Linked DNA regions of Celeribacter indicus. The protein of the gene in region 2 interacts with the protein of the main gene of each other region in a pairwise test. Links are inferred from orthologs where the notes say so. Each region holds a gene or a part of one and is shown on either strand. Other genes may lie near its edges. The genes, in order: nusG and rho.

Region 1 (3,031 bases), 430 kb from region 2 along the record:
CCGGATCGACGACGAGCGTCAAGTCGGCGAAAAGGCGAAGGCGCCCCCGGAGGAGCGCCCTTCAAAAGTGTCGGAGCCGATCGCGCGGATCAGTTGCCGGTCGCGGAGTCCACCGAGACGGACACGCCCGGACCCATCGTCGAGGACAGGGAGACCTTCTTCATGTAGGTGCCCTTCGCGCCCGTCGGCTTCGCCTTCTGGACGGCATCGACAAAGGCGCGGATGTTCTGCGCCAGTTGCTCGGCGGAGAAAGACGCCTTGCCCACGCCGCTGTGCACGACGCCGGCCTTCTCGGCCTTGAACTGCACCTCACCGCCCTTGGCGGCTTCGACAGCGGCCTTGATGTCCATCGTCACGGTGCCGACCTTCGGGTTCGGCATCAGGTTGCGCGGGCCAAGGATCTTGCCGAGACGGCCGACGATCGGCATCATGTCCGGGGTCGCAATGCAGCGGTCGAACTCGATCGTGCCGCCCTGGATCGTTTCCATCAGGTCTTCGGCACCGACGATATCCGCACCGGCGGCCTGCGCTTCGTCAGCCTTCGCGCCACGGGCGAAGACAGCGACGCGGACGGTCTTGCCGGTGCCGTTGGGCAGGGTGACGACGCCGCGAACCATCTGGTCGGCGTGACGGGGATCGACACCGAGGTTCAGCGCGATTTCAACGGTTTCATCGAATTTCGCGGTGGCGTTCGCCTTGATCAGGTCGAGCGCGTCCTCGACGCTGAGGTTTTCCTTGCCGACGAAGGCTTCGCGAGCCGCGCGGGTACGTTTGCCAAGTTTCGCCATCACTTCACCTCGATGCCCATGGATTTCGCGGAGCCGAGGATGATCTGCATCGCGCCCTCGACGTCGTTCGCGTTCAGATCCTTCATCTTCGCTTCGGCGATCTCGCGCACCTGCGCGACGGTCACAGTCGCGATGGTCTCGCGGCCCGGCAGCGCAGCCCCCTTGGGACGGTTGCGCTTGCCCACCGGCTTCAGACCGGCGGCCTTCTTGAGATAGAACGACGCCGGCGGCGTCTTGATGTCCATCGAGAAGGATTTGTCGGAGTAGTAGGTGATCACGGTCGGGCACGGCGCACCGGGCTCCATGTCCTGCGTCTTGGCGTTGAACGCCTTGCAGAATTCCATGATGTTGATGCCGCGCTGACCCAGCGCCGGCCCCACGGGCGGGGACGGGTTCGCCTGACCGGCGGGCACTTGCAGCTTCATCGTGCCTGCGAGTTTCTTAGCCATTGGCCTTTTCCTTTCCAACCCCTGCGAAACGCGTTTCACAGGGTCTCATGTTGTGTGGTCTGGTCCGGACAACGCGTCGCCCTCGCCTCCCACGGCTCATGCCCCGACGGGGCTCGCGCGCCAGCCGGCGCGCGCGTTCCTCAGGCCCGCTTGTTGACCTGAGTGAATTCCAGCTCGACCGGCGTCGCCCGGCCGAAGATCGAGACGGAGACCTTGAGGCGCTGGTTGGCCTCGTCGACCTCTTCCACCATGCCGTCGAACCCCTCGAAGGCCCCTTCGGAGACGGAAACCTGCTCGCCCACCTCGAAGGTGATGGTCGAACGCGGCGCCTCCGCGCCCTCCTCGACGCGGCCGAGGATCGCCTCAACCTCGCTGTCGCGCATCGGCATCGGCTTGCCGAAGGAACCGAGGAAGCCGGTCACCCGGTTGATCGAGTTGATCAGGTGATAGCCCTCGTCGGTCATCTCCATGCGCACGAGCACATAGCCCGGCATGAAGCGACGCTCGGTCGTCACCTTCTTGCCCCGGCGCACCTCGATGACCTCCTCGGTCGGCACCAGGACCTCTTCGATCTGATCCTCAAGGCCCTTTTCCGCCACAGCCGTCTTGATCGCTTCGGCGACTTTTTTCTCGAAATTCGAGAGAACGCTCACCGAATACCAACGCTTCGCCATGGTGCCTTTGCCTTTTCATCTCTCCGGCAGGGCGCCGGATGTCGTTAATCTTCACGCTCTCGCCGGAACAATAAAGCGGCGCGCAACGCGAATCGCTGCACGCCCGGTCCGAAAGAGTGCGCCCGCTCTATACGCTCGCCGCCGCAAGTTCAACCCTTTCGGCCCCCGCCCGGCGCCTCCGGACCGGTGAGCCGGCACCGGGCGCTCCCCCTCCGTGGTTCCACCACGGTGGCGACGAAGAAGATCTTCGCGGCCCTGCAACGCGGCACAGCGGGTCGGTGATCGTGTCGAAGACTCCGGGCATCGCGGTCTCCTTTCGCGAGACCGCCGTCCGGCGTGGCCTGCTCAGCCGAACAGGTTCAGAAATCCGGTGAGGCCGGTGCGGATCGCGAGATCCACGAGGAAGAAGAAGGTCGCCGTCAGCGCCGACATGATGAAGACCATGATCGTCGTCAGCATCACCTCGCGACGGGTGGGCCAGACGATCTTCGAGATCTCCGAGCGGGTCTGCTGGATGAACTGAAGCGGGTTGGTCTTGGCCATGGTCTCGTCCTGCACTCTCAAGGTTTCGGCGCATGTACGCCAGGACCGTGCCGATTTCAACCCTCGCGACGGTGCCGCGCCCGGAGCGCGCTGTCGTCGTGGCGGCGGGAGGAATGGCAGGGGCAGCAGGGCTCGAACCCGCGACCTACGGTTTTGGAGACCGTCGCTCTACCAGCTGAGCTATACCCCTAAGGCCGTGCGTTGAGATACGAAAGGGTCACGTCCTTTGCAAGCGGGAATCGCGGTCGGAGACAAAGAAAAGAGGCCCCGGCGGGGCGGGGCCTGCCGATCCTGACCCTCGGCTCTCACTGCACGGAGGTCGCCGGCATCGGCCGACATGGCAAAAAAGGGCACCCCGTTTGGGATGCCCTTCCTTGTTCCCGACCGGCGGGCGTCTCGTCGCTTTGGCGTGCCAAACCGACGGCCGCACCCGCCAGAGGCTCTTGCGGAGCCCGAGCTTACTCGAGGATCTTCGACACGACGCCCGAACCCACGGTCCGGCCGCCTTCGCGGATGGCGAAGCGCAGGCCCTCTTCCATCGCGATCGGCGCGATCAGCTCAACCGTGAACTTCAGGT
Region 2 (3,219 bases):
CGGCCGCATCTCCGGCACAGCGCCGGCATGAGGCAGGAGGATGACCCGGAGGTCGGCCTGCTGCGCACGACTGCGGGCGCGTTCGATGCCGATGGCCTCCACCGCATCCTCGGTCTCCCGCAGGCCGGCGGTGTCAAGCAGTGTCACCGGCAATCCACCAAGTTCCATCCGCACCTCTATGACGTCGCGCGTTGTTCCCGCAACTTCCGAGGTGATTGCCGCTTCACGCCCCGCCAAGGCATTCAAAAGCGTAGACTTTCCTGCGTTTGGCGGTCCAACGATCGCGACCTCGAAGCCATCGCGGATCCGTTCGGACATCGCCGCACCCGCGAGTTCGGTTTCCAATTCGATCATCACTTCCGCGATCAGTACCAGCACCTCTGGCGAGACGTCACTCGGCACCTCTTCATCCGCGAAATCTATCGTGGCTTCGAGCAAGGCCGCAGAGCGAACGAGCGCGTGCCGCCACCGCTCCACCTTCTCACCGAGGGCACCGGAAAACACCCTCAGCGCCTGGCGCCTTTGCGCTTCCGTCTCCGCCTCGATGAGGTCGGCAAGCCCCTCCACCTGAGCAAGATCGAGACGGTCGTTCTCAAGCGCGCGGCGGGTGAACTCTCCCGGATCGGCCATGCGAAGCCCATCAATCTTCGCCAGGGTGCGCAGGACCGCGTTGACGATGGCGACGGAGCCATGGAGTTGAAGCTCCGCGCTTTCTTCTCCCGTGAAAGACGCCCCTTTTTCGAAGCAGATCACCAGCGCCTCGTCAAGAACACCACCCTCGCGATCCTTCAGGAGCCGAAGCGCGGCCCGTCGCGCCGGGGGGACGTCGCCTGCCAGGATTTCAACAGCCCAAAACGCAAGCGGCCCGGAAATCCGGACCACTGCAACACCCGCCTTGCCGCGGGCGGACGCCAGGGCGTAGATCGTATCCACAGGTTTAACCTATTGATAATGTGAAAATCAGGCGTTCATCGAGTCGAAGAACTCGGCGTTCGTTTTCGTCTGTTTCAGCTTGGAGATCAAGAACTCGATCGCATCCGTCGTGCCCATCGGGTTGAGGATGCGGCGCAGGACATAGGTTTTCTGGAGGTCCTTCGGATCGACAAGGAGATCCTCCTTCCGCGTCCCGGACTTAAGAATGTCCATCGCCGGGAAGACACGTTTGTCCGCGACCTTGCGATCGAGCACGATCTCGGAGTTGCCCGTGCCCTTGAATTCTTCGAAGATCACCTCGTCCATCCGGGAGCCGGTGTCGATCAGCGCGGTCGCGATGATGGTGAGCGAGCCGCCTTCCTCGACGTTCCTGGCCGCACCGAAGAATCGCTTCGGACGCTGGAGCGCGTTGGCATCGACGCCGCCGGTCAGGACCTTCCCGGAAGAAGGCACGACCGTGTTGAAGGCGCGCCCGAGGCGCGTGATAGAGTCGAGCAGGATGACGACGTCGCGCTTGTGCTCGACCAGGCGCTTCGCCTTTTCGATCACCATTTCGGACACGGCAACGTGACGCTGCGCCGGCTCATCGAAGGTGGAGGAGACAACCTCCCCCTTCACCGAACGCTGCATGTCGGTCACCTCTTCGGGTCGTTCGTCGATCAACAGGACGATGAGATAGCACTCGGGATGATTTTTCTCGATCGAATGCGCGATATTCTGGAGCAGAACCGTTTTGCCGGTGCGCGGCGGTGCGACGATGAGCGACCTCTGACCCTTCCCGATCGGCGCGACGAGGTCGATGATCCGGGCCGAGCGGTCCTTGATCGTCGGGTCCTCGATCTCCATTTTCAGGCGCTCGTTCGGGTAGAGCGGCGTCAGGTTGTCGAAGGCGATCTTGTGACGCGCCTTCTCCGGTTCCTCGAAGTTGATCTGCGTCACCTTGGTGATCGCGAAATAACGCTCGTTGTCGCCCGGCGCGTGCATCACGCCCTCGACGGTATCTCCGGTGCGCAGCCCGTACTGGCGGATCACATCGGGCGAGACATAGATGTCGTCGGGACCGGGAAGATAGTTCGCCTCGGGAGAGCGCAGGAAGCCGAACCCGTCCTGGAGGACCTCGAGCACCCCGTCGCCAGAGATCTCCCAGCCTTCATCCGCGCGTTCGCGGAGGATCTGGAACATCATCTCGCCCTTGCGCATGGTCGAGGCGTTTTCGATTTCGAGATCCTCGGCCATGGCGAGAAGTGCCTTGGGGCTTTGGGCTTTCAGGTCGGCAAGGTTCAGGGCATCTGTCATGGAAAATCCGTGGTGACCGGCGAGATAGGCGGTCGGGCTGTGAAATGTCGCTGGAGAATCCCTCTGGCCGGACGGCGGGGATTTGCGCCTAGATAGGAGCGGTAGCTCCCGGAGTCAATCTTTCTCAGAAAGGTTTAGCGATAATCATGATCACGATGACGATCAGGAGAAGCGTCGGAAATTCGTTCATCATGCGATATTGGCGGCCGGTGCGGGTGTTTTTCCCTTCCACGAAATCCTTGCGGCGCAGGGCGAGCCACATGTGAAACCAGGTCATCGCGATCACGGAAGCGGCCTTGATCCAGCTCCAGCCGGCGCTCCAGTCGACCACGCCAGGCGTGAAGACAAGGCAGAGGCCGAAGATCCAGGTGGAGATCAGCGCCGGATTCATGATGAGTTTCAGCAGCTTCCTTTCCATGTCCTGAAACAGGAGGTCGGTTTCGCTGCCTTTTTCGACGCTTTCCGTGTGCCGGACGAAGAGGCGGGGGAGGTAGAAGATCCCGGCCATCCAGGCGACGATCGAGATCACATGGAAAGATTTCGTCCAAAGATATGCGTCGGCCAGGAAATTGCCCATCGGAGCCCTCGTCGTTACTGGACCCCTTCATAAAAGATAAAAAAGAAAAGAAAAGATGATGTATTTGTAGGGACTGTGGAAACTGGGGATTAATGCCTTATCCACGATCTTTTCCCGCGTGGATAGTTGGAAAGAATCTCGTCCACATTTGGGGATGATATATTTTTCCCCTTTAAAAACATGAATTTATTATCTTCATCTCGCCGGTGAACCTGTTGACGGACGCCCTGTGTCGCGGGAGAAGCGTACTTTCCCGTCACAGTCCGGGTTTCTTTTCCCCGGAGGACAAAGGGCAGGTGATTTCCGTGGGAGCGCTCTGTTATCCCAAGGCGGGAGGGGGTGTGCGGTTCACCCTCCGGAGATCAACGGAAACACACAGGAGTTTTCAACAGCACCATGAACAGCCGGCCCGT

What was found.
Region 1: the proteins of rho (region 2) and nusG interact in binary tests that used the Escherichia coli proteins (3 or more experiments, as listed by UniProt). The link is inferred for Celeribacter indicus from one-to-one orthologs.

What each region holds. Positions count from the first base shown.
Region 1 is NZ_CP004393.1:639,934-642,964, reverse strand. The notes cover bases 145-2,856. They hold nusG (transcription termination/antitermination protein NusG), read right to left. Parts: upstream 1,912-2,856; coding sequence 1,378-1,911; downstream 145-1,377. Other genes in these bases: secE (preprotein translocase subunit SecE), read right to left, coding at 2,257-2,454; rplK (50S ribosomal protein L11), read right to left, coding at 788-1,237; rplA (50S ribosomal protein L1), read right to left, coding at 145-788. Outside these bases: more of rplA, read right to left, coding at 90-144; tuf (elongation factor Tu), read right to left, coding at 2,913-3,031. UniProt on the Escherichia coli protein: Part of the processive rRNA transcription and antitermination complex (rrnTAC). The complex forms an RNA-chaperone ring around the RNA exit tunnel of RNA polymerase (RNAP).
Region 2 is NZ_CP004393.1:209,616-212,834, reverse strand. What follows is about bases 96-2,995. They hold rho (transcription termination factor Rho), read right to left. Parts: upstream 2,230-2,995; coding sequence 961-2,229; downstream 96-960. Other genes in these bases: hemJ (protoporphyrinogen oxidase HemJ), read right to left, coding at 2,354-2,806; mnmE (tRNA uridine-5-carboxymethylaminomethyl(34) synthesis GTPase MnmE), read right to left, coding at 96-933. In the rest of the region: more of mnmE, read right to left, coding at 1-95; P73_RS01050 (Maf family protein), read left to right, coding at 3,203-3,219. UniProt on the Escherichia coli protein: Facilitates transcription termination by a mechanism that involves Rho binding to the nascent RNA, activation of Rho's RNA-dependent ATPase activity, and release of the mRNA from the DNA template.